DNA from 4 places in the Alkaliphilus metalliredigens QYMF genome. Region 2 is predicted to be linked to each of the others. Evidence: riboswitches for the same ligand, from Rfam matches in the RefSeq annotation. Region 2 holds a riboswitch; each other region holds the start of a gene.
What was found. Region 2 has a riboswitch for S-adenosylmethionine ahead of AMET_RS19120 (methionine ABC transporter ATP-binding protein). Riboswitches for the same ligand answer to the same signal wherever they lie in the genome.
Positions count from the first base shown of each region.

Region 1: it holds a riboswitch for S-adenosylmethionine, as region 2 does, so the genes downstream of both, AMET_RS16585 (O-acetylhomoserine aminocarboxypropyltransferase/cysteine synthase family protein) here and AMET_RS19120 (methionine ABC transporter ATP-binding protein) in region 2, are expected to answer to the same signal.
Region 3: it holds a riboswitch for S-adenosylmethionine, as region 2 does, so the genes downstream of both, metA (homoserine O-acetyltransferase MetA) here and AMET_RS19120 (methionine ABC transporter ATP-binding protein) in region 2, are expected to answer to the same signal.
Region 4: it holds a riboswitch for S-adenosylmethionine, as region 2 does, so the genes downstream of both, AMET_RS04600 (methionine ABC transporter ATP-binding protein) here and AMET_RS19120 (methionine ABC transporter ATP-binding protein) in region 2, are expected to answer to the same signal.

Region 1 covers NC_009633.1:3,428,927-3,437,219, reverse strand. Annotated here, with positions in the region: gene AMET_RS16600 (carbamoyl phosphate synthase small subunit) at 1-34, shown strand, start outside; gene carB (carbamoyl-phosphate synthase large subunit) at 79-3,306, shown strand; gene AMET_RS16590 (CAP domain-containing protein) at 3,416-4,378, opposite strand; SAM-I-IV-variant riboswitch at 4,541-4,664, shown strand; SAM riboswitch class I at 4,795-4,910, shown strand; gene AMET_RS16585 (O-acetylhomoserine aminocarboxypropyltransferase/cysteine synthase family protein) at 5,073-6,350, shown strand; gene AMET_RS16580 (methylenetetrahydrofolate reductase) at 6,364-7,248, shown strand; gene AMET_RS16575 (vitamin B12 dependent-methionine synthase activation domain-containing protein) at 7,272-7,952, shown strand; gene AMET_RS16570 (homocysteine S-methyltransferase family protein) at 7,930-8,293, shown strand, end outside.
Region 2 covers NC_009633.1:4,000,244-4,008,536, forward strand. Annotated here, with positions in the region: gene larAH10 (NPN-dependent 2-hydroxyacid racemase, LarAH10 family) at 224-1,507, opposite strand; gene AMET_RS19110 (MetQ/NlpA family ABC transporter substrate-binding protein) at 1,519-2,325, opposite strand; gene AMET_RS19115 (methionine ABC transporter permease) at 2,377-3,054, opposite strand; gene AMET_RS19120 (methionine ABC transporter ATP-binding protein) at 3,017-4,081, opposite strand; SAM riboswitch class I at 4,205-4,306, opposite strand; gene AMET_RS19125 (transposase) at 4,323-4,874, opposite strand; gene AMET_RS27415 (helix-turn-helix domain-containing protein) at 5,169-5,612, shown strand; gene AMET_RS27420 (hypothetical protein) at 5,675-6,052, shown strand; gene AMET_RS25200 (transposase) at 6,098-6,598, shown strand; gene AMET_RS19145 (hypothetical protein) at 6,706-7,560, opposite strand; gene AMET_RS19150 (hypothetical protein) at 7,668-8,293, opposite strand, start outside.
Region 3 covers NC_009633.1:3,803,303-3,811,595, reverse strand. Annotated here, with positions in the region: gene AMET_RS18240 (sensor histidine kinase) at 1-997, shown strand, start outside; gene AMET_RS18235 (D-alanine--D-alanine ligase) at 1,086-2,162, shown strand; gene AMET_RS18230 (UDP-N-acetylmuramoyl-tripeptide--D-alanyl-D-alanine ligase) at 2,168-3,541, shown strand; SAM riboswitch class I at 3,674-3,784, shown strand; gene metA (homoserine O-acetyltransferase MetA) at 3,938-4,882, shown strand; gene AMET_RS18220 (trans-sulfuration enzyme family protein) at 4,905-6,062, shown strand; gene AMET_RS18215 (trans-sulfuration enzyme family protein) at 6,068-7,210, shown strand; gene AMET_RS18210 (acetate uptake transporter family protein) at 7,409-8,074, shown strand; gene AMET_RS18205 (Na+/H+ antiporter NhaC family protein) at 8,262-8,293, shown strand, end outside.
Region 4 covers NC_009633.1:965,162-973,454, forward strand. Annotated here, with positions in the region: gene AMET_RS04585 (methyl-accepting chemotaxis protein) at 233-1,030, shown strand; gene AMET_RS04590 (MetQ/NlpA family ABC transporter substrate-binding protein) at 1,240-2,070, opposite strand; gene AMET_RS04595 (methionine ABC transporter permease) at 2,075-2,725, opposite strand; gene AMET_RS04600 (methionine ABC transporter ATP-binding protein) at 2,725-3,522, opposite strand; SAM riboswitch class I at 3,677-3,788, opposite strand; gene AMET_RS04605 (YerC/YecD family TrpR-related protein) at 3,948-4,253, shown strand; gene dapG (aspartate kinase) at 4,354-5,574, opposite strand; gene AMET_RS04615 (hypothetical protein) at 5,874-6,065, shown strand; gene AMET_RS24825 (hypothetical protein) at 6,177-6,368, shown strand; gene AMET_RS24145 (diguanylate cyclase domain-containing protein) at 6,734-8,293, shown strand, end outside.

The sequences.
Region 1 (8,293 bases), 570 kb from region 2:
AAATTTAATGTGTTCAGAACGAGAAGCAGTGTAAAATAACACTTGGCAATAAACAAAGAGGAAAGAGAGGGACGCATCATGCCGAAACACAAGCACATTAAAAAGGTATTAGTCATCGGATCTGGACCAATCATCATAGGCCAGGCAGCGGAGTTTGATTATGCAGGGACCCAGGCGTGTAAATCTCTGAGAGAAGAAGGGGTAGAGGTTGTCTTGGTCAATAGTAATCCGGCGACCATTATGACTGATGAAAATATAGCGGATCATGTATATATTGAGCCTTTAAATACAAGAGCCATAGAGCTCATTATTAAAGCGGAGAGACCCCAGGGAATTTTACCTACATTGGGTGGACAGACGGGTCTTAACCTAGCGGTAGCCCTCTACGAAGAAGGTATATTGCAAAAATATGGCGTTGAGCTCCTGGGGACTTCTGTAGACACTGTGAAAAGAGCAGAGGATAGACAATTATTCAAGGAGACAATGGAGAAACTAGGGCATACAGTTCCTAAAAGTGCCATAGTGGCAAAGGTAGAGGAAGCCATGGCATTTGGAGAAGAAGTGGGATATCCCCTAATCGTACGTCCTGCATATACATTAGGAGGGACTGGCGGTGGTATCGCATTAAACCAGGAGGAACTTCGCGGAATTGTGGTAAGAGGCCTACGTTTAAGTATGATCAATCAAGTGTTAATTGAACAAAGTGTTGCAAATTGGAAGGAAATCGAATATGAAGTCATGAGAGATCGAAATGATAACTGTATTACTATCTGTAATATGGAAAACTTTGATCCAGTGGGTATTCATACGGGAGACAGCATTGTTGTGGCACCCTCCCAGACCCTAAGAGATGAAGAATATCAAATGCTAAGAAGTGCATCCATTGATATTATTCGAGAACTAAAGGTTGAGGGAGGCTGTAATATCCAGTTTGCCCTGCATCCTGAAAGTTTAGATTATGTTGTCATCGAAGTCAACCCAAGGGTAAGTCGTTCCAGTGCATTGGCTTCAAAGGCTACGGGCTACGCCATTGCTAAGGTAGCGGCTAAAATAGCCATAGGATTAACCCTAGATGAGATCAAAAATCCTGTAACAGGAAAAACAACTGCATGCTTTGAACCCGCCCTAGACTACGTGGCTGTGAAGATTCCTAGATGGCCCTTTGATAAGTTCACCACAGGGGATCGGAAGCTAGGGACACAAATGAAGGCAACGGGAGAAGTCATGGCAATGGAAAGAACATTCGGAGCGGCTCTTTTAAAGGCCATCCGGAGCCTAGATGGAAAAGTATATCAGATGTTCCTTGATGGCATCGCAGATTTAGATGAAAGTGTGTTTAAGGAACGACTTTCATATCCAAATGACCAGAGATTATTTGCAATATTTGAAGCTCTGAGAAATGGATATTCAGTAGAGGACGTTCACAAAATCACCGCCATTGATCTTTGGTTCTTAAGAAGGATGAAAGATATTATCCTGCTAGAGATAAAGCTAAAGCAACGTGGATTCAATCTTGAAACAATCAAAGAATGTAAAAAAGCTGGATTTAGCGATGCGCATATTGGCAAAGTATTAGGGCATCCTGAAAAAATCCTTAGAAAATATAGAGATGATCATGAAATTAAACCAGTTTACAAGCTGGTGGATACCTGTGCAGGAGAATTTGAATCCACCACACCTTACTTTTATTCCACCTACGAACAGGAATGTGAAGTCAATAAGGAAAAGAAGAGAAAGGCAATTATACTGGGGTCAGGTCCCATTCGAATTGGTCAAGGAATTGAGTTTGATTATTGCTGTGTTCATGGGGCATGGTCATTGAAGGAACAAGGGATTGAAACAATTATTATCAATAACAACCCAGAAACCGTCAGTACGGATTTTGATACATCTGATAAACTATATTTTGAGCCACTAACTCCAGAGGATGTCATCAATATTGCTAAAATGGAGGATGTGGAAGGGGTTGTTGTACAATATGGTGGGCAAACTGCCATCAATTTGACTAAGCCACTTCATGAAGCAGGCATTAAGATTTTAGGAACCCCACCATCAGGAATTGACCTAGCGGAGGATCGCGAAAAGTTCAGTAAGCTATTGGTTGAGCTGAATATTCCACAATCCAAGGGGGTTATGGTCAGTGATATCAAAGAGGTAGAAGAAGCTGCAAAGGTTCTTGGGTTCCCATTAGTGGTCAGACCCTCCTATGTAATCGGTGGACAGTCAATGGAAATCGTAAGGGATGAGGAAGAGCTACTTTATTATGCAAATCATTTAACTGACTTTAACAAATACAATGCAATCCTAATGGATCAATATATTTTGGGAAAAGAAGTTGAAGTAGATGGCATTAGCGATGGCAAAGAGATTTTGATCCCTGCTATTATGGAGCATATTGAAAGAGCAGGAGTTCATTCTGGAGACAGTATGAGTGTCTATCCTGTTCAAAGCTTAAGTGAAAAAGTAGTAAAGGATATTGTTGATTACACCCAGAAAATTGCCATGGCCTTAGGAGTAGTTGGATTAATTAACATTCAATATGTGGTCAAGGATGAACAAGTAATGGTGATTGAAGCCAATCCAAGGGCATCACGTACTGTGCCTATTGTTTCTAAAGTGACTCGAATTCCAATGGTGGCTCTTGCAACGGAAGTGATGATGGGGAAAGCCTTAAAGGATCTGGGATATGGGACTGGAGTCGCAGCTCATCCTCCGTATATCGTGGTGAAAGCCCCTGTATTCTGTTTGGAAAAGCTAGGAGATGTCGATACGATGCTAGACCCAGAAATGAAATCCACAGGAGAGGTAATGGGCATCGGTTTAAATTACCAAGAGGCTTTACTAAAAGCCTTTGAGGGAGCAGGTTTTCACATTCCATCAAAGGGAAGGGTGCTGTTTTCCATAGCAGACCGTGATAAGACGGAAGCCATTGCCCTGGCAAGGGAACTAGAGGAACAAGGATTTGAAATCATTGCCACTTCAAGTACTGGCAAACACCTAGTAAAGCATGGGGTGCATATTAAAGAGGTGTTGGGCTCAAATGATGAAATATTAGAAGCCTTTAAGAGTGGATCCGTTGCAATGGTAATTAATACACCAACAAAAGGGAAGAAGATAGAGAGACAGGGTTTTCAAATCAGAAGACAATCCATTGATTATAGCATTTCTTGTTTTACATCATTAGATACTGCCTATCAATTTTTAGATGTCATTAAATTTGCAAAAACATACACATATCAAGTCATCAAGCTTTTTGAACCCCAAGCTATTGACAAGATTTCTCCTAAATTAAGTAATATTGTATAATAAGGTCTCCACAAAAAACGAGCAAGTGACTCAATTGAGTCACTTGCTCGTTTTTATGCGCAAGTGAAAAATAAAGATAGGATTCAAATAACTATATGGTTAAACAGCTCTATTGAGGTTTACTAATAAATACCTGTGTAAACAGTAAACCATATCGATCACTAGGAACGATACCGATGCCCAGGTGGGTAAAATCTGGACTTAGAATGTTTCTTCTATGTCCTGCAGAATTCATCAATGAAGTATGAGCCTGTTCCACTGAAGCGTTACCAGCTAGGTTTTCACCTGCATGTAAGTATTTCACACCAAAGCTTTCCAGCATATCAAAGGGACTGCCATAGGTAGGAGAGTTATGACTGAAATAGTTTTGATCTTCCATGTCCTGAGATTTAATTCGAGCTACTCTGGTTATTTCTAAGTCAACTCTTAAGGTAGAAAGACCATTTCGTTCTCTCTCACTATTAACAAGGTCGAACATTTGTTGTTCTTCCGCAGATAGAGCTCGAATTCCAGTGGTTTGGGGCTCCGGGTCTACCTGCTGTCCTGTTTGCGGTTGTTGTCTTTCATTTGGTGGTAGCGTAGGTTTCTCTTCCAGTCTTGGGGCTTCTTCAGGAGCCTCTTCTCCAGGCTGTGTCGCATCCTCATCAACCTGTCTCTGGGGAAGTTCTTCCTGCTGTTGATACATTGGTTGCTGTGTTTCATTGGGGGTAGTGGGGTGGTCCTCACGACGATCAGCACCTTCCCTTACTATAGGCATTGCATCAGCAGTTTCAATTCCACCCACTTGATTATTATCTAGTTGGACAATATACCAGTCCTGTGATTGATTTAGAACCCTAATCTCACTATCTTTTTCTAAAGTAGCAAGACTATCGAAGTCTCTTCCTAGTCCTGATTTAACATCTGCTGAATCAGCCGTCACTCGAGCAAATTCAACATCAGCTATATGAAAAATAGCGGAAAGGTTAGTCTCTCTAGGCTGATTATCTTGGGCTAAATGGTCCTGAGGTCCTCCGCAGGCAGTGGTAAGTAGAAGGGAAAAAGTTAATAAAAGCAAAGCTTTATTTCGCATATCATACCTCCGTTAATCAAATTTTATCTAAATGAGTCTCTTATATTATTTGCAAAAATAATGGTTATATGTCTTTAAATTAAATAAAGAATTTATTGAATATTTTAACTAAAGGGTATTTACAAGTTAATTCTTTTGTGATATCATAACTATAATTTAATAGAAACTTATCAAGAATTAGGGGAGAGAGTTGACTTGATGATCCTATACCAACCTACTAGAAAAAGTAAGGTGGTCCTGTTAACACACGATAAGGGGGTATAGTAAACCAATAATACGGTGAATATAATCTTCTTAACGATATGTTAAGAAGATTTTTCTATTTTGAAGAAATTGCATATTAAAAGTTTGAGTTGCTGTGGTAGCATCAGACGAATTGTATCTGGATTTACAAAAAAGTAAAAGCGAAATTGAATATCTTATCTAGAGAGGTGGAGGGACTGGCCCGATGAAACCCAGCAACAGCTAGCTTGAGGCATTAATCAAGCTTGAAATGTGCTAATTCCTGCAGCCCTTGGCTGAAAGATAAGGAGAGTATTTTCATCAATACCATTAAGGTATTTTGAAAAAGCCGCTTCTTATTAATTTAAGAGAAGTGGCTTTTCCTATAAGCACTTGAATCTTTAAGTGGGCCATGAGTCGATGCGAGAGCACCAGACGAATTTTTAACAAAACAAAACAAGGAGGAATTATAATGACAAAAAAATTATCTTTCGAAACATTACAAGTTCATGGGGGGCAAGTGGTTGATGGTACCACTAAATCTAGGGCAGTCCCAATTTATCAAACCACATCCTACGTGTTTGATGATGCACAGGATGCAGCAGATCTTTTTGCACTCAAGAAGGAAGGGAATATTTATACAAGGATAGGAAACCCAACAACAGATGTATTAGAAAAAAGAATCGCGGCATTAGAGGGTGGGGTAGCGGCTGTGGCTACGGCCTCAGGAATGAGTGCCATTACCTATGCTATCTTGAATGTCGCTAAGCCAGGAGATGAAATTGTGGCGGCGGCCACACTTTATGGAGGCACCTACACACTATTTTCAAATACATTTAAAAGGTTAAATATTAAAGTGGTCTTAGTGGATCCAGATGATTTTGAAGCAGTGGATCAAGCCATTAATGAAAATACCAAGGCTGTGTTCATTGAAACCATTGGAAATCCAGAAATTAATGTCATTGATATTGAAAAGATAGCTGAAATAGCCCATGACCATGGCATCCCATTAATCGTAGATAACACCTTTGCTTCACCGTATTTATGCAGGCCCATTGAGTTCGGAGCGGACATTGTGGTTCACTCCACAACTAAGTTTATCGGGGGACATGGAACTTCAATTGGAGGGGTTGTGGTAGATTCAGGAAAATTTCCTTGGAATAATGGAAAATTTGAAGAGTTAGTTGAACCGGATGAAAGCTACCATGGATTATCCTACTGGGATACATTTGGTGGCGCTGCATATATTGCTAGACTACGCACTATCTTATTAAGAGATATTGGGGCGGCCATCTCTCCTTTTAATTCATTTTTATTGATTTTAGGGTTAGAGACTTTATCACTACGAGTAGAAAGACATGTGTCAAATGCATTGGAAGTGGCAACCTACCTTGAGAAACACCCCCAGGTGGCATGGGTCAATTATCCAGGGCTTCAATCCAATAAATACTATGAACTTGGGCAAAAATATTTACCATTAGGATCTGGCTCAATTTTCACATTTGGTCTAAAGAGTGGCTATGAAGGTGGAAAAAAGTTAATCAATGAGCTTACTATTTTCTCTAATGTAGCCAATGTTGGAGATGCAAAATCACTGGTAATTCATCCAGCCTCCACCACTCATCAACAATTAAGCCAAGAGCAGCAACTATCAGCGGGAGTATTACCTGAACTTGTGAGAATCTCTGTAGGAATTGAAAATGTAGCAGATCTAATTGCAGATATTGAAGACGTGTTAGGAAAATTGTAAGGGGGGAAATCTTATGAAAATAACTAAATTATTTAATGATAAAAGACCAGTCATCTCTTTTGAAATTTTTCCACCTAAGAAAGAGCTTCCTATTAGTAGCATCTATGGAGCCTTAGACGGACTGGCTGATTTAAATCCAGACTTTATCAGTGTAACCTATGGTGCTGGAGGGACAGGTAGTAATAAGACAATAGAAATTGCATCAATAATCAAAAACAAATATGAAATCGAAGCATTAGCTCACTTAACTTGTATTACTTCTAACAAGGAAGTCATTCAACAGAATATTAAAGCCCTTCAAGAGAACAACCTAGAGAATGTGTTAGCTCTCCGAGGGGATGTTCCTTCGGATTTTATCCGACGAGAAGAAAATCAATATCAATATGGGGTGGACTTAATCAAGGAATTAAAGGGATATGGAGACTTTGATATAGGAGCTGCTGTATATCCAGAAGGACACATTGAATGTGACGATGTTGAAAAAGACCTGCAATACTTGAAGGAAAAGGAAGCGGCAGGGGCGAATTTCTTAGTAAGCCAATTGTTTTTTGATAATGAGATATTTTATGGATTTCTAGAAAAACTAAAGGCATATAAAATAGAAAGCAAAGTATTAGCTGGGGTAATGCCCATTTTAAGTAAAAAACAAGTGGAAAAGATGATATTTATGTGTGGGGCATCCCTTCCAGCTAAAGTGATTCGATTGGTATCAAAATATGAGCATCAGCCAGAGCTATTACGACAGGCAGGAATCGAGTATGCCGCTGAGCAGGTAGCGGATTTGATTGCAAATGAAGTAGATGGAATTCATATTTATACAATGAATCAACCAGACATAGCAAAGGGAATTTTGAAAAGACAGAAAAAAACTGTAACAGGTCATATTGACAAGTTTTAATTCACTTATAAGGAGTCATAAAAATGGAAATGAGCAGATCTGAAGTCTTACGCTATCTAGGACATAAGCAACAAAAGATAGATGCAGGGTTAAATCAATTAATTGATAGCTGTATGAAGGAAATGACTGAGATTGCTAAACCCCGTTATGTGTATGAGTTCTTTGAGATAACAGAGGTGCAAGAGGCGGCCATTGTATTGAATGAGTCCCTTACATTAAAGGGAAAGTCTATTACGAACCATCTGAAGGATTGTTCTAAATGTGTGCTTTTAGCAGGGACCCTAGGAATCAATGTAGATCGACAAATCAAACAATATCAGTTGGTGGATATGACCCGAGCCCTTGTGTTAGATGCCTGTGCAACAGCTGCAATTGAGGTTTTATGTGATGAAGCAGAAGAAGAAATTAAGAAACTTAATTTAGTTAAGGGATATCATACGACTTTTCGGTTTAGTCCAGGATATGGAGATCTACCTATTGAACTACAACCTGAGGTATTAAATCAGTTAAATGCCTTTGCAAAAATAGGGCTCACCAGCACTGAACAGTGTATTTTAGTGCCAAGGAAGTCAGTGACTGCTTGCATCGGGCTAGGAACACAGCTTGAAAATAATAAGAAGAAGAGCTGTAGAGACTGTGATGCTTATGAACATTGTGGCTCTAGACGGGAGGAGGATCCTTGTGAATTTTCTAAGGGATTGTAAAGAAGGCATGTTGATTTTTGATGGCGCCATGGGAACAATGCTTCAAAAATCAGGTCTCAAGGTAGGTGCCTTGCCAGAGATTTATAATATAGAACATCCAGAGCTTATTCAACAAATCCATGAAAGATTTGTGAGAGCAGGAGCTCAAGTTGTAACGACCAATACATTTCAAGCCAATGAATTAAAGCTCAAGGACAGCATTTATTCTCTTGAAGAAATCATAGAAGGGGGAATCAAGGTGGCTAAGGCATCGGGAGCTCCCTATGTTGCCTTAGATATAGGACCATTGGGGCAGATGATGAAGCCATTAGGGGAGATTAGCTTTGATAGGGCTTATGATA
Region 2 (8,293 bases):
CATATTATTTTCGTAGAAACATTAGATTTCACAGTACCTTAAGTCCCGTTTAAGGGTGGGAAAGTTGAGTAGATAAAAATACCTTTATCAATAAAATAGGATGACTAATTAAAGTAGAAACACCACACCCACTCCATGATGCAGTACCAAATATTCAAATATATGGATTTTCTATTAAGAGTTCCGAAAAAAAAAATCAACCAAAAGGTTGATTTTTTCAATGTCAATTAATTATTGGTAATGTATTTCCCCCATAGGGCATTAGAGTAATTTTAGGCTCTAGAGGACTTAATTTGCAGGCTAGATCTAAAGCTTCATCTAAGGAGTTAGCTGGTAGAAACCCTAATTTTTCCACATGATCCCTAGGAAGAGTTGAAATGAGAATTAACTTCCTGTAAACCCCTGTATAGGCAGCTTTATAGGCAGCATAGCCAGGAACAGTGAAATTCTTTTTTAGTGCCTTTTCCATTTCCTCTAGGGTCTTATATTGAAACCAATTCAAGAACTCTGAAGCTCCTAAACCATCGCTGCATTCAGATGCTAAAATAATCACACTATTTTCCTTTCCTCCATAAAGGCAGTTATCCATTGTCTTCACCGTTTGATATAGATTTATATCCTTTGGATACCCCCCGGCAGATGCAATAATAATATCTGACTTTTCCTTTAACTCAATTCCATATACTTCTCGTATTATTTCACAACCTTCAAGCCACGCTTCCTGAAAGTCACCAGCAACAAATTTCAGGAACCTACCATCAGCATCTAAGACTGCATTTATTAGGAAATCTGGGTTTATCATTCTGCATATTTCTGTGATGTCTTCTCGCATGGGATTTCCATCTATCTTGTTTGATGCAGCCTTGGGATTCAATCCGGTATTAATGCCTTCATTAAAGGTAAGCCTGTGATTATGCTGAATTGTCTCTAATCCTGCAACTCCGGGCACCATTCCCTTAGCTCCACCTCCGAAACCAGCAAAAAGGTGAAAGGCTATACCCCCTGTGAGAATCACTCTATCGGCCTTTACTATTCTTTTATTAATAAAGATTGGAGTATTGAAGCTTGATTCTCCAACATAATCTAATCCCTTTGAATCAAAACAATCATGATCATGTATTTTTATCCTATTATAAACTTCATTTCCCACAATAGCTTGCTTTTCCCCTTCATTTGAGGGTCTGTGGGTACCTAATGCAATTAATATATCAATATGACTATCTTCTACACCCATAGCATTTAGGTAATCTATTAGATGGATTAAAAATTGATCTGTTTTAATCCACAGTCTAGTGATATCACTAACTACTATTACAACGGTTTCTCCTTTTTTAATCACATTCTTTAAGGAAGCAGAAGCTGTAGGATTTTCAATGGCCCTTATTACTGCCTCCTTAACATCTATTATTGGGGCGGCTACCCTTGGTAAAAGTGTATTTAATATTAACTTTTCATTAATTTTACAGAGAAGCTCACCTCTCCCATATTTAAAGCTATAGTTTTTCAATAAAATCCCTCCTAGAATGCCGACACAACAGCTCCACCAAAGCTTTCCTCTATAAATTGTCTAATCTCACTGGAATGATATATTTCAACAAGCTTTTTAATTCTTACATCCTCCTCAAGCTCTGGTCTAGTAACAATATGGTTTACCCAGGGAGAATTCTTATCTTCAATAAATATTGAATCCTCTACAGGATTCATCCCTGCCTCAATGATAAAATTAGTATTAATTACAGCCACTGCCACATCCGGTAGAGCTCTAATAAGCATTGGTGCCTCCAGCTCAACTATTTTAATGTTTTTAGGATTTTCTACTATATCCCTAACTGTTACCGCAGTACCTGCACCTTCCCTGAGTTTAATAACTCCGGCTGTCTCCAATAGGATCAATGCCCTAGCTTGATTTGTCGAATCATTGGGAACTGCTACCTGTTGGCCTTCAACTAGTTCACTAGGTGAAGCGATTTTATCAGAATAGATACCCATTGGAAAGTTTACTGTTGGTGCGATGGTAATAAGATCCATGCTTCTATCTGTATTAAATTTAATTAAGTATGGTTCATGCTGAAAAATATTAGCATCCAATTCCTTATCAAATAGCTGTATATTGGGTTGAATATACTCATTGAAAACAACTAATTCTATATTTAAGCCCTTATCCTCAGCCAATTCTTTAACCTTTTTAGCAATTTCTTCATGGGGCCCACCTGTTACACCAATCTTTAATGTATCTTCATTACCAGCAGCGGTTTTAGCTCCACAGCCCGTTACAATTAATGCCAATAAAACAATAGTTATAGATATTAGTATGATTTTTTTCATTTTTTTCTCTCCTTCAGTCATTTTTTGTGTTTATTTTGCTTGTTGTTTAATTTAGTGACTTAATTTCTTTTGAAAATATTCCCCTGTACTTTGAACAACATTTACGATCAGCAGCAAAATTATTGTGCTTACAATCATGATGTCAGTTCTATAATATTGATAACCGTATCGTATAGCGAAATCCCCAAGACCTCCACCTCCCACCGTTCCAGCTATGGCAGAAAAACCGATTAAGCTAACGACGGTTATGGTTAAAGCATATATGATTCCAGGTAAGCCCTCCACAAGTAATACCCTATAGATTATTTCAAAGGGGCTAGATCCCATGGCCTGTGCTGCTTCAATAACTCCTGGATCTATATCTAACAGTGCTGACTCCACCTGCCGTGCCACAAAGGGAGCGGAGGCAAATATTAGAGGTATTATTGCACCCCTAAGACCTATTGTTGTGCCAGCTAAAAATCTTGTAATAGGTATAATGGCCGTTAACAAAATTACAAAAGGTAAAGATCTAAATATATTCACTACCTTTCCCAATATAAAATTTATCAATTTATTTTCCACCAGATTCCCTTTTCTTGTAATAACTAAGATTACACCTAAAGGAATTCCGATTATGGAGGCAATTAATCCAGATATAAAAACCATAATCAAGGTATCCATAAATGCTTTAACTAACTCAGGAAACAATTCAACTACATTGGGTAGCATTTGATTTACTAGCTCCATACTCTCTTAATACCTCCACTCGTATTTTATTGCTTTCAAGAAGTGCAATTGCTTCTTGAATCTTTCCTTCATTACCCGTAAGACTGACCACAAGACTTCCAAAGGGGATCCCCTGTAGGCTTTCTATGCTTCCAAAAAGTATGTTTACCATAATCCCATACTCTCTAGATATTCTAGAAATAAAAGGTTGCCCCGTTACCTGACCAACAAAGGTAACTTTTACAGTTAATTCATATTGACCTGGATCCCTGAGGAAATTCTGATTTATCAACTCATCTAGGCCTTCATAACCCATGGTCTTAGCAATAAATTCCCTGGTAATATCTGTTGCTGGATTAGAAAAGACATCTATGATGCTTCCCTCCTCTACTACCTCCCCAGCATCCATCACGGCCACCCTATTGCAAACTTCCTTTATAACCTCCATTTGATGGGTAATAATTACCACCGTTAAATTGAGCTTTTGATTAATCTCTTTCAACAGGTTTAAAATTGACCTTGTATTCTGAGGATCTAGGGCTGAGGTTGCCTCATCACATAATAATACCTCTGGATCATTGGCAAGGGCCCTTGCTATGCCCACCCTCTGTTTCTGACCTCCACTTAGCTGAGAGGGATAAGAATAAATCTTATCTTTAATTCCAACCAATTCTAAAAGTTTTACCACTTTTTCATTTATTTCAACCTTTGTTAAACCTTTACCCTTTAAGGGGTAAGCTATATTATCATACACAGTCCTCCTCTTCATTAAGTTAAAGTGTTGGAAAATCATTCCTATTTTTTCTCTTTGTTTCCTTAATTCCTTTGGCGATAGTTCTGTTAATTCTATGCCATTTATTGTGACTTTCCCAGAATCCATTTTTTCTAAAAGATTAATGCATCTTATCAAGGTGCTTTTACCAGCCCCACTATATCCAATTATTCCAAATATATCTCCTCTTTGTATTTTCAAGCTAACCTTTTTTAATGCCTTAACAGCTTCTTTGTTACTTCCATAGGTTTTGGTTAGTTCATGTAATATAATCAATTTTCAGCCTCCTTTCTTTACCATAGAAATAGCACATACTTTTTACCAAATAAAAAAACCTCTTCTCAAAGAGAGAAAAGGTTTATCTGCATAAAAATAACCCAAGAAGGGTTTCATTATCCATTCTCATCTCCCAGAACTATGTTCTGCTGGATTTAGCACCGTCACATATGTGTGGTTGCTGAAACATCATCGGGCCAGTCCCTCAGTTTCTCTTGATAAGTTATATTTAGTTTTTATATTAGATATGATTATATAGTGTATAAAATGTTTTGTCAACAATAAAATTAATTTCCTTCTTTTCTTTTGATTCATTTTGTAACGTCCATGCTTCTACCTTAAATTGATTTTTTATTATCTGCCTTAATTCATCATCTGATATATTCTTCTTTTTTTCCTTGATTTCTAAGCACTCATCATTATTATTCTTTTTGTTAAATTTAATAAATAATTCAATAGCTATATCATTGTCTTTAGCAAATATTTTAAGTACATATTCCTTATCTATTATTTTGGGGGTTACTGAATATTCCCTATAACTACTCCATCTATAGTCTTTTATATTTCTTATAATTCCTGCTTTTATAGGATTTTGATGAATGTATCTTATAACCGTCAAAAAATATGATTCTGTCTCTACGGGTTCACTTTTAAATCGATCTTGAAATAAAGTTCCTACCCGTTCATACTTCTTGTTATACCAATATACATAGCTTCCACTTATACGTCTCATTATTTGTTCTAATGGTTCTTTTCCTTCTTTTAACAATAGATGTATGTCACTAGTGTTCAATTAATGGATTTTAAATCCATTGACAATACTTCGTATCCAGTACTTTCATAATTTGACTTAAATTTAGACATGAAAATAGTCAGTAACCTTTGCTTTAATATAATTACACACTAACCATATTTGCAAGGGGGTACTGACTATTGGTTAATGATAATTATATCACTATTTTCGAAAAATTATTAGACATCATTGATTGGAAAAAATTGAAAGAATCTACTTATCTACTAGTGCTTAGTAACCTCCTTCTTTGGGGAAGATATGTGTAAACTAATCCCAAAGAAATGGAGGAACATCATGAAAAAGAAATATATCGTAAAACTGACCAATGAAGAACATCAAGAACTAACAGATATAATAAGTAAAGGTAAATCACCGGCATATAAAATCAAACATGCAAACATTCTTCTCAAGGCCAATACAGACGGACCAAACTGGATTGATAGACAAATTGCAGAAGCGTTTAATTGCCATAGCAATACGATAACAAATGTCAAAAAACGCTTCGTAGAAGAAGGTCTTGATAGTGCTCTTGACCGAAAAAAGAGAGATCCTTCTACTTTGCCTAGAAAATTTGATGGTGTAGATCAAGCTAAAATAATAGCTCTTGCCTGCAGCACACCACTGGCTGATCATTCTCACTGGACATTGAGGTTACTCGCTAATAAAGTTGTTGAATTAAATATAGTTGATTCTATTTCACATCAAACAGTTTCCAGGATTCTAAAAAAAATGACTTGAAGCCTCACCAAAGTAAGTATTGGATGATACCCCCTGAACAAGATGCTGCCTTCGTATGCGCTATGGAAGATGTCCTTGATTTATACCAGAGACCCTATGATAGTAATAAGCCTGTAGTTTGTATGGATGAACAGCCTATACAACTTATTAGGGAAACTCGTACCCCTCTCCCCTTAGAACCTGGGAAACCTGAACGACACGATTATGAATACGAAAGAAATGGTACAGCAAATGCTTTTATGTTTACAGAGCCTTTGGGTTGTAATCGTTCTGTTCATATCACAGAGACAAGTGCAAAGGAAATATTTGAAGTAGAAAAACTTAAAGCCCTAGCAGATAAAGGTTATTACAATGCACAGGATTTAAAAAAATGCGAAAAAGAAGGTATTACAACCTATGTTTCAAAACAAGTATTTCCCAATACTACAGGAGAGGAATAATATTATTTAGACAAATTTGAATATGATAAAGAGGAAAATATTTATATATGTCCTAAAGGAGAAAAACTTTATTGTAGAAGACAAAAACCTATAAATGAAAATACAAAAGAAATAGTATATCAAAATTTCAAAGCCTGTAGTAAATGTAATTTTAAAGATCAATGTACAAAAGATAAAAGAGGCAGACGAGTAAGAAGACCAATAGATCAAGATATCTTAGATAGAGTAGACCAGAGGATGATAGAAAACAAAGAACTCTATAAGCAAAGACAAATGATCGTAGAGCACCCCTTTGGAACGATAAAAAGAGGGCTAGGCATGACGTATTTTCTGACAAAAGGGATGCAATCAGCAAAAACGGAGATTTCTTTTGCCTTTTTAGCCTATAATATGAAACGAGCACTAAATATACTGGGAATAAAGGCAATAATGAGGAGACTAACAGACAAAAAAGCATTTGTTAGCCTCCGATTTTGTAAATATTATCGTATACTTAAAAACATTTGCCAATTTAACATGAAATCCATGAAAAGTGCAATGGAATAATAATGCAATTTAGCGCAGTCTTACGGTTCTTTGTGCTTGATCCTTTGTCCTTGACCTTGACTTCCCTACCGGCTACTACCCTAACATCCTTTTATAATAGATAAACATTAATAATATGATACTACATATTCTGATTTTAAGTTGTTTACAATGCTATTTTTTACACTTATATAATTTTGCGCAAAATATAAATTTTTAAAATGTTCAAGGTTATTATCTAAACTAAGAATATCGTTTATCAATATAACATGCATATCTCCGGAATCCATGACATGATAGACATCACCTACTGAATATGTATTAATATTATTAGTAGTATGCATATCTGTTATTTCGCTATAATCATGATCGGAATCTAAATTTGTATGCATGTGATTTATGATACTATCCATTGATGTTGTGTAACTAATAAAAAATTCTATGTTGAATTGATCTTCAACTTCATGTATCTCTTTACCCTCTTTAAGCATAGTTTCAACGTCAACGGCATGATGATGATCAGTTGTTTCATAGACATATATTTCATATAGTCTTATGTCAGGATCGCCATAGTGGTTCATCAAAAAACTTTGTATCTGTGAGACATTTATATCATCTTGTTTATAAATTTGATATACATTATATACCTCAATTAGTTTTTGTCTACCTATTTCACTATTTATAGTGTATCCTTCAAATGCAGGAAATAGTTCGCTTAATTCATGTAAATCCTCGTCAGTAGGTGCTTGAATATTTCGATTTTCGCTTTCCAATTGTATTAGATAATCGCCTACTTTCTGGTTAATGATTGCCACTTTGTAATTATCATTAAGAATACTGTTTAATTGGTTTTTCGTCAAAACAGTCTCATTTTCTACCTTAAATACTGGTTCATCTTTGACAACATTATAAATAAGAAAGGCATTTGTAAATAGACTTAGTGCCAATATGGCGTAAACAATTTTATCTAATATTTTTTTCATCCTAGTTCACCCTCCTCTGCCAATATTATTTCATTTTTAAAATATGTCCGTCTATCACTCCACTAAACATCGAATAATAGACGGACATAAATTATTGAGAGTATGATTTAATTTCCAGTATACGTTGTATGCATATGAAAACGACCATAATGTCCTATTAGCCCCGAACAACTGGCTTGTTTTGATTGAGGAGAAGCAGCACAGAATGGATTAGAAGTATAATCTGCTAGGCAGTTACTATAAGAACCCAGTGCCCAGTCGCAGTCGCTTGCAAAGAAATTCAAAATTGCACTTGGTGAAGCTTGGTTTGAATAGTAAGTACCATTACCTAAGTAGCCGTTAAATCTGTTGCAATGTAACCGATATCCATATACACCTTGCTCACCATTAGACCAATATGGATCCGTTGGACTGGCATTGATTGTAAAATCGGATTTTTCAAGATTTTCCATACTTTTATTGTCAACAGAGATCATATAACTGATATCAACATCAAATATTACTGTAGCCTCTGTGGTATCACCGCTGATAAGCTGTGCATAGCTTTCATTGGTCACAGGGTCATAAACTTTAACTTCTAGACTCTTATTTGTTTGAGTCAGTACTTTTGCTTGACCATGGCTGTCCAATTCAATATCGGCACCATCAATTGTTACCTCGATATCTGTATAAGTTACTAGACGTTCAAACCGCTGTTCAGCACTATTATAGAACCAGCCAGTAGCAACAGCAG
Region 3 (8,293 bases), 200 kb from region 2:
ACAAATAGATTTAAGACAAGACAACTATAGAAGGTTAGTCGGATTAGTAGGCGTAAACCTATTGGCAATCGTAATCTTAGGTTCAGGTAGATTCTGGGGGTTCATTTTAGCAATAGTCTACAGTTTATTTATATTTAAGTATTTACTAAGAGTATTTGATAAGGCAAAGGACTTAAATGATGCCAGTGCTCAAGTTGCTGAGGGCAATTTTGAAATCAGTCTAGATGAAGATATGGGAGTATTAAGTCCTATGGCTAAAAACTTAAACAATATTAATAAGGGATTTCAGTTGGCTGTAGATAAAGAAATAAAAAGTCAAAGAATGAAGTCGGAGTTAATATCAAATGTGTCACATGATCTTAAAACACCCCTTACATCCATTATTACCTATGTTGATTTATTGAAAGGTGAAGAGATAGACCCAGAGATTCAAAAAGGGTATATTGACATACTGGATAAAAAGTCACAAAGATTAAAAGTGTTAATAGAGGATTTATTTGAAGCTAGCAAAGCCACCAGTGGCAATGTTGAACTTCATTTAGAAAAGATAGATGTCATTGCTCTATTCAGACAAACCTTAGGAGAGTTAGAAGAAAAAATAAATGACAGTACACTTCAAATGAAAATAAATACACCAGAGGACAAGGTCATTTGTGAATTAGATGGTAAAAGAACCTATCGTATATTTGAAAACATCATGGGCAATATTTTTAAATATGCACTACAAAACTCAAGGGTATATATAGACATTATTGAAAATGAAAAAGAAGTAAGTTTTATATTCAAAAATATTTCTGCCTATGAAATGAACTTTGATGCAACTGAGATCACAGAGCGATTTACAAGAGGTGATCAAGCGAGGAGTACAGAGGGTTCAGGACTTGGACTTTCCATAGCCAAGAGCTTCATAGAGCTTCAGAGGGGAACGCTGAAAATCATTATAGATGGAGATTTATTTAAGCTGATTGTGATATTTCCAAAGGCAGTAGAATCGTAAAATCCAGCTTTGTTATTATGTGGCATGTAGAGCATAATAACAAAGCTAACTAAATAGAAATGTGAAATGATGATATAGGAGGAGACCAATGAAAACCAATGTATATGTACTTTGTGGAGGAAAATCAGTTGAGCATAGGGTATCCCTTATCAGTGCTTCAGCTATTATAAATTCACTAGATAAAAAGAAGTATCATGTTTACCCTATTTATATTAGTGATGAAGGAATATGGTCAAATTTGGGGATTGTAGAAGATGAAATAAAAGAGATAAGTGAACTAATGTATCAATCTTCAAATACAGTGATTAGTTCAATTGAAACGTTTCTAAGAAGTAGTTTTAATGAAAGAGAACAAAATATTGTATTTCCTGCTTTGCATGGTACAAATGGAGAAGATGGAACCATACAAGGTTTGTTAGAGATACTAGATATTCCTTATGTGGGTAATGGTGTGATGTCCTCAGCAATTGGAATTGATAAAGTGGTTACCAAGGATCTATTTGCCAAGCATAACATTCCACAGGGAAAGTATACAAGATTATTGCAGCATCAGTGGAAAAAGGACAAGCTGTTTTCAATTGAAAGAATTGAAGAGACAATAGGATATCCTGCTTATGTTAAGCCCGCTAGCTTAGGCTCAAGTGTCGGGATTAATCGATGTGCCAATCGTGAAGAATTAGAAGCTGCGATTCATGAAGCTTTTTCCTTTGAGGACAAACTAGTGATAGAAGAAGAAATCATTGGGAGAGAAATGCAGATATCCGTAGTTGGAAATGAATTTCCTAAGGCATCGGTTGTAGGAGAGTTTATTCAAGAAAGGCAATTTATGGACTATGCCGCAAAATACACCGATGGCAAGCTAATTCAAGTCATACCAGCTAAATTAACAGAAAAGGTTAGTGAGCTGATGAGGGAAGTGGCAATAAAATCTTTTGATGTTCTGAATTGTTCTGGACTGGTAAGGGTAGATTACTTTGTCACAGATGATGAAAGGTTCTATGTCAATGAAGTGAATACCATGCCTGGGTTTACGAAGCTTAGTATGACACCAGCCTTATGGGAAAAAACTGACCAGACAACGTATCCAGAACTGATCGAGAAACTTATTAATCTAGCCTTTGAACGTTATAATAAGAGAAAAAGTTTTTTATATAAAAGGAAGTGAAAAAGATGATCCGTCGTAAATTAAATGAAATACAAGAGATGGTGAAGGGGAGCGGTCTTAAGAAATCCCATGAAGATATATGGATCAATGGTGTTTCAATTGATACCAGAACAATTAAAGATACGCAACTATATATTCCCATCATTGGAGAGAAATTCAATGGCCATGAATTTATAGAAAAAGCCATGGGAAATGGAGCAACAGCTACTTTGTGGGATAAGAATCAGCCTATTCCAAATATTGACTTCCCCTTTATACTTGTTGAAGATACCCTAGATGCGATTCAGACTTTAGCAAAGGCGTATCGAAACCAATTAAATGTAAAGATCATCGGTATTACAGGTAGTAACGGAAAGACTTCAACAAAGGATATCCTTTTTAATATATTACAGACTGTCTATAAGACACATAAGACCTTGGGAAATCTAAATAATCATTTAGGGGTACCGCTAACGCTATTAGAAATGGCTGAAAATACTGAAATAGCAGTGATTGAGATGGGAATGTCTGGTTTAGGTGAAATTGAACTTTTATCTAAGATTGCTTCATCTGACGTGGCGATTATTACAAATTCAACAAATGTACACATCAATGATTTGGGTTCGGTAGAAAACATACTAAAGGCAAAACTTGAAATCATAGAAGGATTAAAACCCCATGGACTTTTTATTTACTTTGGAGATAGCCCTCCACTTAGAGTAGGGGTAGAGAAGCTGGATCTAAAACAAAAAAAAGTGACATTTGGAATCAATCGTGATAATGATTATACTGTTAAATTAATTTCTTCAGAAAATGAAGGGATATACTTTGAACTAGTAGGTAGTGATTCTCCTAGACTGTTCTTATCTATGCTTGGAAATCATCAAATATACAATGCTGCAGCTGCTATTGCTGTTGCTCAGTATTTTAATATTACCTTGGAAAAGATACAAGAAGGGATGTTGAAAATTGAAGCTACAGGTATGCGAAATGAGTTAATTAAATGCAATGGATTTGATATTTTAAATGATTCTTATAAGTCTAATCCTATTAGTCTACGATCTGTTCTAGATACAATGTATTCTTTCAAAAAATATAAACAAAAGATTGTGGTCCTTGGAGATATGTTTGGTACTGGGGAAAATGAAATTACAACACATATAGACATAGGAGAAGAAATTGACCCTAGCCAAATAGACTATGTATTTACCATTGGGGAACTAGGAAAATATTTTGCTCAGGGAGCAAAAACGAGATTTCCAGATGAACGGGTTTTTTCATTTATGGATAAGTCATCACTGACAACAAAACTCAAAGAAATGATCAAAAAAGATGCCATTGTTTTAATAAAAGGATCTAGAATATTGGAGCTTGAAAAAGTTGTAGATGAGTTGAAGTAATTGAGGAAATTGTATAATTATTTTTAAAGAATAACAATTTTACATCAACACAACTGAAAATTATCTTATTAGTTAAATGTTTTGATTGACAAGAATAGTCTGAATATATATAATGGGATCTAACTAAATATATTACTATCAAGAGTGGTGGAGGGACTGGCCCGATGAAACCCAGCAACCTGCGAAAGCGAGGTGCTAAATCCTGCAGCAATATTCGAAAGAATTGGTGCTGAAAGATAGATGAGTTTCTATGATATTAACCTCTTCTGTTTTTCAGAAGGGGTTTTCTTACGATTAAGCACTTGAATTTTTAAAAATTTTTAGCATGGATGTCAATTAATGAAACAGAGTCAAAGCTTATATTTACTAAATAGAAGAAAACGGAGGAGAATGATGATGCCAATAAAAATTCCCGATGATTTGCCGGCTGTAGAAACATTGGAAAAGGAAAACATATTTGTGATGACTGAAAGTCGTGCCACCCATCAAGACATTAGACCACTAAAGATTGTGATTTTGAATTTGATGCCAACGAAAATAGAAACAGAAACCCAGTTATTGAGGTTATTGGGAAATTCACCGATTCAGGTTGATATTACACTTATTCATCCTAATAGTCATGTTTCAAAGAACACATCCAAAGAGCATTTACTCAGGTTTTATCATACATTTGAAGAAATTAAAAAGGAAAAATTTGATGGTATGATTATTACTGGTGCACCCATTGAATTATTAGACTTCGAAACAGTAGACTATTGGGAAGAACTTTGTGAAATTATGAAATGGAGCCTACAGAATGTTTATTCTACCCTGCATATATGTTGGGGAGCTCAGGCTGGATTGTACTATCACTATGGTATTCCTAAGTATCCCTTGGAAAATAAAATGTTTGGTGTGTTCCCTCACTGGGTCAATAAAAAAACAGTCAAATTATTTCGAGGCTTTGATGATTATTTTTATGTACCACATTCTCGGCATACAGAGATAAGACATGATGACATACAAAAAGTAGATGAACTAGAAATTTTATCGGAATCAAAGGAATCAGGAGTGCATATTGTAGGAGCAAAAAATGGAAGACAAATTTTTGTAACGGGACATTCAGAATATAGTCCACTAACCTTAAAATCAGAGTATGAAAGGGATAAGGAGAGTGGAAAGCTCATTAATATCCCAGATCATTACTACCCTCAAGATGATCCGACAAAAGAGCCTGTAGTCAAATGGAGGAGCCATGCCAGTCTTTTATTTAGCAATTGGCTGAATTATTATGTTTATCAGGAAACCCCCTATGATTTAGAAGGGATAGAGAGAGTCACCCGTGATGACATAGAAATATAAATGAAAAAGGAGGAGAGCATCTATGAGTTGCGTGAAGGATAAGAAGTTGCATATTGAAACTGAAGTTGTACATGGATTTAAAGGATATGATCCCCATACGGGAGCTGTAAGTTTTCCCATATACCAGAGTGCAACCTTTAGGCACCCGGGTCTTAATGAGACCACGGGCTATGATTACTCAAGATTACAAAACCCGACCCGGGAAGAACTTGAAAATACCATGGCATGTTTAGAAAAAGGAAAGCATGGACTGGCTTTTTCCAGTGGTATGGCGGCGATATCAACAGTGTTTACTCTGTTTACACCGGGTCAGCATATTATTGTTTCGGATGATCTTTATGGAGGCACCTATCGAATTTGTGAAGAGATTTATAAACGGTATGGGATTGAATTTAGCTATGTTGACACCAGTAAAATTAGGGAAGTTGAGAAGGCCTTAAGGGAGAACACAGCTGCGATATTCATTGAAACACCATCAAATCCCATGATGAAGGTAGCTGATATTGCTTCAATTTCTGAAATTGCAAAGTCAAAGGAGGTAATGCTTATTGTAGACAATACCTTTTTGACACCGTATTTTCAGAGACCCCTAGGGCTTGGGGCAGATATTGTGATTCATAGTGGAACAAAATATCTCGGTGGACACAATGATACCCTGGCTGGATTTGTGATTGTAAAGGATGACGATCTAGGAGAAAACCTGAAACTGATTCAAAAAAGCCAAGGAGCTGTTCTAGCTCCCTTTGATAGTTGGTTAATCCTACGTGGTATTAAAACATTAGGAATTAGACTTGAAAAGCAACAGCAGAATGCCATAAAAGTAGCCGCTTGGTTAAAGGAGCACCAGCAGGTTGAAAAAGTCTATTATGTGGGAGATCCTGACCATGAGGGATACCAATTATCTAAGAAACAAGCATCGGGCTTTGGCGCCATGATTTCTTTTACAGTCAAGAGTCAGGAAGTGGCAAAGCAGGTACTTGACCGTGTTCAAGTCATAATGTTTGCAGAGAGTCTAGGTGGTGTTGAAAGTCTAATCACGTATCCTATGGTACAGACCCATGCAGCTATCCCCCAAGAGATAAGGGAAAGAATTGGTGTAAATGATAAACTATTAAGGCTTTCTGTTGGCATAGAAGCAGTAGAAGATATCATATTAGACTTAGAAAGGGCATTGAGGTGAGAAAAATGAATTTTGGAACAAAACTAATACATAATACAAACGATAAGGATAAAATAACCGGTGCTTTAAGTATACCCATCTATCAGGTGTCTACCTATCACCAAGAGGATATTGAGGCAGAACAGGAGTATCAATATTCAAGGTCAGAAAATCCAACAAGAAGAGCCATAGAGGAAACAATAGCTGAACTTGAAAATGGAGATAGGGGGTTTGCGTTTTCCTCAGGAATGGCAGCGACTTCATCTGTGCTTTCAATTTTTTCCGCAGGAGATCACATCATTGCCTGTCAAGACGTATATGGCGGAACATATAGGGCTTTGAATCGTATTTTTAATCGGTACGGAATAGAAGTCAGCCTTGTAGATACAACTGATTTAGGTGAGATTGAGGCCAATATCAAAGAGAATACACGGGCAATTTTTCTTGAAACACCATCTAACCCTACATTGAAAATAACCAATCTTAAGGGTGCAGTGGGTATTGCAAAGGCACATCATTTACTGGTTATTGTAGACAATACATTTATGACTCCTTATTTACAGCGCCCCCTTGATCTTGGAGCAGATATCGTGATCCATAGTGCAACGAAATTTATAGGTGGGCATAGTGATGTTGTTGCAGGTTTGGTTGCCGTAAAAGGGAAAGCACTTTCGGAAAGACTGTACATGATTCAAAACGGTTTTGGGGCTGTGTTAGGACCACAGGATTCATGGTTGCTGCTGCGAGGACTTAAAACTTTGAAGGTGAGGATGGATTATCAGCAAAAGAATGCTGAGGAGCTTGCTCAATGGTTATCCAATCATGAAAAAATCCAGAAAGTATACTACCCTGGCCTGCTTGGGCACCAAAACCGAGAAATTCATGACACCCAGGCTAACGGTGCAGGTGCAGTCATGAGCTTTAAGACAGTTGAAATAGAAACAGCACAGAAATTCATGAAAATGGTAAAACTTGCTGCTGTAGCAGTAAGTCTCGGGGGAGTCGAAACAATTGCATCCTATCCCGTTAAAATGTCTCATGCAGCAATGCCTAAAGCCCAAAGAGAATCACTCGGTATTACTGAGAATTTGATTCGCCTATCAGTAGGGTTAGAGGACATAAAAGATTTGATAGAGGACTTTGATAAAGCACTGGCGGGAGCGGAGTAATAAAGTTTATCTGCAAAGAGGGCAAACCAATGAATCGTAATCATTTGAATACTAAAAATAACATTGTGATTAAATTAGCAAAAAATGTCGAAAAAAGTTGCCTCAGCTGTAAAAGTTGTATATAATTATTTCAGTAGGGAGATGTGTAAACGGTCTCTGAATATTGGAATCATATATAATGAAAGTGAGGATGAAATCGTGAATCAAGTAAATCAAACAAAAGAGTGGTCTAATCCAACGCCAGCGGGTCTAGTTGCCTTGGCCGTAGCCTGTTTCTGTTTTTTTGCGCTACTGACTGGAAGAGTAACAGGTAATGCCATACCATTATTGGGTATTTGGTTGTTGGGAGGATTTGTTGTACAATTTGTGGTTGCCATAGTAGATTTAAAGGGAGGCAATACAACAGGAGGAAATACATTTTTATTCTTTAGTGCTTTCTTTATGCTAGTAGGTGGTCTTGGAATGCTTTTTAAGTTCCAGATGGCAAGTAACAACATTGTACTTGATGCACGTATTGATGGATGGGCATGGTTAGTACTGTCAACTGCCTTAGTTCTATGGACACCTGCCTTCCTTAAAACGCCACTTGTATTAAGCTTGATGGTAATTGTATTAAATATAGCACTACCGCTCATTACTTTAATCGATTTGGAAATTCTGTCAGCTGAATTTTCATTTATACCAGGTTGGGCATTATTGATTGTAGGAATGCTAGGGATCTATCTTTCTGCGGCAATTATTGTTAATGGAGCCTTTGGTAGAGAAGTTTATCCCAATCCTGGGCCAATTCTAAGTGGTGAGAAAAAGTCTGCTACAGTTACAATACCAAATAATGAAAAAATGGCTAAAAGTCCTGTGGCATAAGGACAGGCTACAAATAAAACACATGATTTTAAACAAAACAGCAGGGAAAATCCTGCTGTTTTGTTTTTACCAAGATTCAATAAGAATCATATACAATCCCTTTATTACATGATATTTTAGAAGGAGATTAATGATTTGATCACATAAGGTAAAATGAAAAATACCAGTACATCTAGGGAGTGAAAATGTGGGGATCAATGAATTTAGACAACGGGAGAT
Region 4 (8,293 bases), 1.9 Mb from region 2:
CAGAATGAAATGATATCCTAATTTACCTTGTTTATGAAATGTTAACAAAGAGAAAAAAGCGACAATCTAAAAATGATATAAGATTTTAAAGGATAATGTGATTTAATGGAGAACTAATTCAATATAGCAATTCAATCATTGAAGTAAAATTGATCATAATTTAAGGGAAAGTCAAAGGACTTCCCTTGAGTTAAGTCGGGTTTTCACTTCAAATCAGATAGGAGTGAACAACATGAAAATTGGTATTATCGGTGCAGGAGCAGGGGGAACTTCGATTTTCAAGTCTTTAAATAAGCTAGAGAAAATAAAGGTCGTGGGGATTGCGGATATTAATGTGGATGCGCCAGGGATGAAATTAGCACAAGAGCTAGGGATATACCATAGTACAAGTATTGAAGCATTACTACAAAAAGAAATGGATTTACTTATTGAGGTGACTGGAGTACCCGCGGTTCAAGTGCAAGTAGACCGTCACAATATTAATGGAGCTAGGGTAGTAGCTAGTGATGTGGCGCAATTAATGATGCTTTTAGTGGAGACAGAAGAGGGATTAACGGAGCAGTTGGAGAATCAACTAAAGGAAATTAATCACTTAAGCCATGTGACACAAAAAGGGGTTGCTAAAATGCAAGACAGCATTGATAATACCACTAATTTAAGTGCTGTGCTTGATACCTTTGCTCAAAATACCATTGAACATGTAAAGGAAACTGACCAAATCATTCGATTTATTGAAAAAATCACACAGCAAACTAACATCCTCGGGTTAAATGCTTCTATTGAAGCTGCTAGAGCTGGAGATCAAGGAAAAGGATTTGCCGTGGTGGCCAAGGAAGTTCAAAAGCTTGCCAATAACAGTCAGGAATTTACACAAAAGATTGGAAGTATTTTAAATAAAATTAAGGAAGAGGTATTTGCTGTTTCTACTGAAATTGAATCTTTACATCATGTTGCCCAAGAGCAAAAACAAGTAGGAGAAGATTTAGCAACGGCAATTGATAGCCTATCTAATAATATTAAAAATAATTAAAGCTGTTATTATATAAAAAGAGGCAGGGGATGATTGAACACCCACTACCTCTTTTATTTAAGCACTTGAAATTTTTAATACAGAATAGTTAAAGATTTTAGTTCTTTTCTATAATTCCCACTCCAACTGATTAGGTATAGGTGAATCTTAATATAATTAACAATTCCTAAGATATTCGAGGGTTTGAGTTAGAGTAAACAAAGTAAAGGTTAAAAAGCGGGCACAATAGCACCTTTATACTCACTCTGGATAAAATCTCTAACAGCAGAGCTGGTGAGTACTTCAACCAATTTCTGGATTTTTTCTTCTGATTCATTTCCAGGAACAATAGTTACAATATTGGCGTAGGGTGAATTTGAATCCTCCAAAAGCAAGGAATCATTTACAGGATTTAAGGATGCTTCTAAGGCATAGTTAGTGTTAATAATAGCAGCATCAACATCATCTAAAGAACGAGGGATTTGTGGCGCTTCAAGGGCAATGAATTTAAAGTTTTTAGGGTTTTCACTAATGTCATGTTCTGTAGCTAATAAATCTGTGTCATCATCTAATTGAATGACTCCATAATTAGCTAACAATAAAAGTGCTCTCCCGCCATTGGTTGGATCATTAGGAATTGCAATGGTAGCGCCATCTTGCAATGCTTCTAGGGAATCTACTTTTTTAGAATATAATCCTAAAGGTTCCACATGGGTTTTTGCAACATCCTTTAGTTGAATATTGTTATTCTCAGCAAATGTCTCCATATAAGGAACATGCTGAAAAAAGTTGGCGTCAATTTCGCCATCGTGTAAAGCTAAATTAGGTGTTGTGTAGTCTGTAAACTCAACAATTTCTAAGTCGACGCCCATATCTAATAGAATAGGCTTAATAAAATTTAAAATTTCAGAATGGGGGACAGGTGTGGCACCAACCCTTAACTTGACAGTCTCAGGAGCCTCATCTGTTGAGACAACCTCATCCTTTGCCTTTGTGGTGCATCCAACAATCAACGTAATAAGTAATAGACCAATAATTGATAAAAATAAACGTTTTTTCATTTCACTACCTCCTAGATAAATTTTTGGAATAATAATTTCCTGTAATTTGTACAATTTGAACTAGTAAAATAAGCAGAACCACTGTCCAGATCATTACTTCTTTATTATAACGATGAAAACCATAACGAATGGCTAAATCACCTAATCCCCCCCCTCCAACAGCACCTGCCATGGCAGAATAACCGATGACGTTCACAATCGTAATTGTAATTCCTAAAACAATAGAAGGCATGCTCTCGGGGATGAGTACTTTATAAATGATTTGGAATGTACTGGCTCCCATTGCTTGAGAAGCTTCAATCACTCCTTTATCAACCTCCAACAAAGCATTTTCAATAACCCTTGAAAAAAATGGAATGGTTGCGATAGTTAAGGGAACAACGGTAGCAGTGGTACCAATGGAAGTTCCGATTAACAAACGTGTAAAGGGAATCAGGGCAATCATTAAAATAATATAGGGAAAGGAGCGTCCCATGTTAACAATATAGGATAAAACTTGATGAATCCCAATATTCTCCATAATATGTCCTCTCCTTGTGACAACAAGTAAAATGCCTAAAGGTGTACCAACTAAAACGGCAAATAATGTTGACAGGGAAACCATATATAAAGTTTGATGGATTGCAGGAATGAGTAGCATGATTAATCTTTCCATTATAAATTCCCCACCTTTACATTGCTAAAAAAGTCTAAAGGGATTGATTGATCCCTTTGTGAAGAACGACTCCCAAGTAATAAGTTTGTGTACGGATGCCTTGGGTCATTAAAAACTTTTGTGACAAGTCCTGTTTCAACAATCTCGCCATCCTTTAGAACAGCCACACGATGACATACCTGTTTGATGACCTCCATTTCATGTGTAATCAATACAATGGTAATGTTTAGCTTTTCGTTGATTTCCTGCAGGAGATTTAGAATACTCCTACTTGTGATCGGATCTAGGGCAGAGGTGGCCTCATCACTTAATAATATCTTAGGATTAGTTGCTAGGGCCCTGGCGATGGCAACCCGTTGACGTTGACCACCACTTAGTTGTGATGGATAATGCTTGGCTTTATCTTCTAACCCCACTAAGCAAAGTAAGTGTCCCACCCTTTCCTTGATATCAGATTTTTTCATGCCTATGAGCTCAAGGGGGTAAGCAATATTTTGAAATACGTTGCGGCTACTGAGTAGATGATAATTTTGAAAAATCATACCAATGTTTTTACGTACATTTCTTAGTTGGGTAGAAGTAAGTTTCGTTAATTCAATGTGATCGATAGATACTTCTCCGACAGTTGGCCTTTCGAGTAGATTGATGCAGCGTATGAGGGTTGATTTACCTGCTCCACTCAAACCAACGATACCAAATATATCTCCCTTCTCAACGGTAAAATTAATATCCTTCAATGCTTGTACATTACCTTCTTTAGATTCGTAAAGCTTACTTAAGTTACTTAACTGAATCATTCAATCACCTCGCTAAAGTTTTAATTTCATAAAGCAAAAAGAGTAGAACCGTGTGCATAGTAGAACTTTTACTCATATAGCAAAAGAGTATTTTTGCAATAAAAAAGCCACTTTCGCATGAAAGAGGCACCATTAAAAAATAGAGTAATGTCCTCTCTCATCTTTCAACACATAAGTGTTGTTGGAATTAGCACCTTCGAATTGCAAAAACAATTCGTGGTTGCCGGGTTTCATCGGGCCAGTCCCTCCACCTCTCTTGATAAGAGTATAAATCGATATTCAATTTAAAAACAACTATAATATAATTTTCATAGTATGTCAACAAAAATAATAAAAAAGTTTAAAGTAATAAAATCAAAAGAGAAAAGGATTCCCTGGAATAAAGTAGAATAATTAAAGTAATCTATAAATTTGAGGTGAATAGTATGTCCCATCAATCTAGAATTAAGGATGAATTTGCCGACTCTTTGTTTGAGGCTATTTTAAAGCTTGAAACCATGGAAGAATGCTATCGTTTTTTTGAAGACATCTGCACAATTAAAGAAATACAGTCTATTTCTCAACGGCTTGCGGTGGCCAAGCTCTTAAATGCTGGTAAAACCTATAATCATATCGAAGAAAAAACAAAGGCCAGTACAGCAACCATAAGTAGAATCAACCGCTGTTTACATTATGGAGCAGATGGATACAAAATGATATTAGAAAAGTTAGCAGACGAAAAAAAGGAGTAAACTGGTTTTCTTCTTAGAACAAAGAAAAAGCAGGCAATAACACACAGAGGTGTGTTATTGCCTGCTTTTGTTGATGTATAAAATAGGGTTTTGAGGTTTCCTAGCAGTCTAAATGAAAGGCTGAATGAAGTGCATTAACAGCTTTTTTAGCATCTGATTCATCAACAAGACAGGAAATTGTTGAATGAGAATCGGAGCTTTGTAGAATCTGTATATCTTCTGAAGATAACGCACCCACAATGGTAGCCATGACACCAGGAATCCCTGTGATTCGATTACCAACAACGGTTACCTTGCTACAATGTGTTCGTATTTCATGTGAAAAATTCAACTTCTTAAGTTGAATTTGCACAATATTGATCTGCTCTGTACTAATTGTAAAGATTTTTTTGTCTAGAAAAAAGTTAATCATGTCAATGCTTACTTTAGACTCCGCCAAGGTGGACAATAACAAACTATCGTGGGCCAGGTTATTTTCCATGTGAACTGAGACCTGTGAAATGCCATCCTTATGTGTGATGGCTGTTAAAAGATTTTTCTTTGGTTGGGAACAGTACAAAGATTCTTTGTCACCTGTGAAGGAGTGAATTCTAGTCCCTGGATGCTCCGACATGGTATTTCGAATATTCACTGGAATATTCTTTTTTTGAGCAATTTCTACGGCCCGAGGATGAATGACCTTGGCACCCTTTTCAGCCATTTGAAATACCTCATTGTAGTTCACTTGGTCTAGAATTCTAGCTCTTGGAACGACATTTGGGTCAGCTGTCATAATGCCATCGACATCTGTATAAATCTCTACATACTCTGCATTTAAGGCAACTGCCAATGCAGTGGCTGTTGTATCGCTACCGCCTCGACCTAGGGTAGTCACTTCACCCGAAGCTGTGGCCCCTTGAAATCCTGGAACAACAACAATATAATCCTTTTCTAAATAAGAAAGTGATCTCTTCTCATCAATAGCAATGATTTCAGCGTTACTAAAATGATCATCAGTCAAGATCCCTGCTTGGGCACCGGTTAAAACAATTACTTTTTCTCCTAATGCCTCTAATGCTGAGCCTAGAAGGGTGGCAGAAATAATTTCACCACATGACATCAGTAGATCTAATGTTTTAAGACTACAAAGCGGATTTTCTTCTAAAAGCAAGTTTCTTAAGGTATCAGTGGCATAGGCATCACCTTTACGACCTAAGGCTGACACGACTACCACGATGTTTTTCTGTTTTTGTTTTGTTTGCAAAATTTTATTAATTACTTGTGTTCTCCGCTCTTTAGTTGAAACGGAGGTACCCCCAAATTTCTGAACAACAATGTTCACAAAAATCACCCCATATTATTATGAAATTTCATTTCTAAATGAATCATACTATTAAAATATGCTTTCATCTTATTAAATGTTTATGGATTATGTCAATAAAAATTTAAATTTCAACATGCACAATAAGATTGTACCCTTCATAGGATAAAATCACACGAGAAAAGTGAAGTAAGCGGGTAGGGTTGATACAAAAGAAATACATTCATTAATAGAGAGGCACCTTTATGATCACTGACACATAATATGTAGTGAAACAATGAAAGTTAGAAGTAAACACTTTCATGAAGGAGGTGAAGTACATGTCAGAGGTAGCGAGCACAAACGTTTTAGGTGGTTTGTTTGGGAGAGACAGTAGTGTGTTGTTTTTCTTCCTACTACTGGTGGTGATCTTCTGTAGCTGTGGTATATTTAAGGGCGCAGGTGACAGCTTGTTATTCTTCTTCCTATTATTAGCAGTATTATTTGGAGGAAGACAATTATCATTTTGTTAGTTAAAGGGTAGGGTATCCTACCCTTTTTCATGTCACCAAATAAAAGTGAAAGTCATACTATAGATAATGACACTAGGAATAGTGGAAAATCTATTGAGGAAGGTGAAATATATGTCTGAGGTAACTAGTGGTAGTAGATTTGGAGGATTATTTGGGACGGATTCAAGTTTGTTGTTTTTCTTTTTGTTGCTGGTTTTAATATTCTGTAACTGTGGTATCTTTAGAGGATCGGGGGATAGTTTACTATTCTTCTTCTTGCTATTGGTAGTACTCTTTGGTGGAACAAGACTATTTGGTGTGTAAATCGGTGTCAAATGTGATAAAATGAATAAGACCAAATAAGAAGGGATCTAGATCCCTTCTTATTTGTTTAAGCGCTATGAGTCGATGCGATAGCATCAGACGAATTTTTGTATGACTTCTAATTAAAAAATTGAAAAGCCATACAAATTTCGCTAAAAAATAATCTTTGGAAAAGGTATAATATAACCGGACATGTATCTGACAGCCTAAAATAGAAAAAAATCTTTTGGCTAGGTATTAAGTCCTATGTTGCTTAACAAACAATAGGTAATATTTACTGTGTATTACTTGTTAAACCAACTGTAATCATATAGAATATATTTATTGAGTTGATTCTAAGAATTGATAGGATAAGAGGTGGATCTATGACAAGCCCCAGAATTTTAATCGTGGAAGATTCCCGAATGCTTGCACTGGATATACAAGAAAAATTAAATCATTTAGGGTATACTGTCATAGGGACGGCGGCCACAGGAGAAGAGGCTATTTCTTATGCCCAAACACAGTCACCAGATTTGGTGTTGATGGATATTTTTCTTAAGGGAGAAATGGATGGCATTGAAGCTGCAACTAAAATACAAGGACAACTTAAACTGCCAATCATTTATTTAACCTCTTATTCAGAGACGAAAATTTTAGATAGAATCAAGGCAACAGAGTCCTATGGTTATTTAGTAAAACCAGTTAAGGAGAGTGTGCTTCATACGAATATTCAAATGGCCCTCTATAAAGCCGATATTGAACGAAAGCTTCGAGAAAGTGAAATAAAGTATCGTGCATTATTTCAAAACATGATGGATGGCTTTGGATATTTTCAAATTGTGATAGATGAGAACAACCACCCAGTGGATTTTATTATATTAGAGGTGAATAGAGCCTTTGAAAGATTAATGACAACCAGCCGCAGGAAAATTATTGGGAAAAGGGGTACCGAAGTATTTAAAGGAATGGTTGAGTCAGACTTTGATTGGATCGAAGAGTGTGGACGTGTTGCTTTAAATGGAGAAACGGTTCATCGGAAGGAAAGATACTTTGAGAATTTAAAAAAATGGATCTCTTTTGCTATATCAAGCCCTAAGGCTGGGGAATTTATTATTATTTTTACAGATGTTACTGAGCAAAAACAAATGCAAGAGAATTTTCGAGAAGGGAAGGATAGGCTAGATAGCATTCTCAATTCCATTGAAGACGCCATTTGGTCAGCAGATCCAAAAACCTTAGCCCTACGCTATCTCAACCCAGCAGGAGAAAAGGTGTTTGGTAGGCCTGTACGAGAATTGTTGGATGAAGGCAAACAGTTTATTTTTGAAATGGTTTTTCCTGAGGATCAAGAAATAATGAAGGATGCATTAGAACAAATATTCAAGACTGGAAGCTGGGATGTTGAACTTCGGATTGTACATCCTGACGGACAGGTGAAATGGATTCGAGATAGAGCGTGGATTGTAAAGGATCAATACGGTCAAACGGTACAGATTGATGGGATTGCCACAGATGTGACCACCAGAAAGTTAAATCATGAAGAAATTCAGTACTTGAGCTTTCATGATAAGTTAACAGGGCTTTATAACCGGGCATACTTTGAGGAAGAATTTAAACGATTAAATAAATATCGACAGCTCCCCTTAAGTATTATTGTGGCAGATGCCAATGTGCTAAAACTAGTTAATGATGCATTTGGACATAAAACGGGAGATGACGTGTTAATTAAAATCGCAGAAGTATTAAAGGATTCTTGTCGAGAAGAGGATCTGATCTTCCGATGGGGAGGAGATGAGTTTGCCATCTTACTACCACAAACTGAAGAACGGGTAGCCCTAGATATTTGCAAGCGAATACAAGAAACCTGTGATGATTTGAAGAGTGAACCGGTTAAAATTAGTATCTCTCTGGGAGCTGCGACAAAAACAAAGATAGAGCAAGAT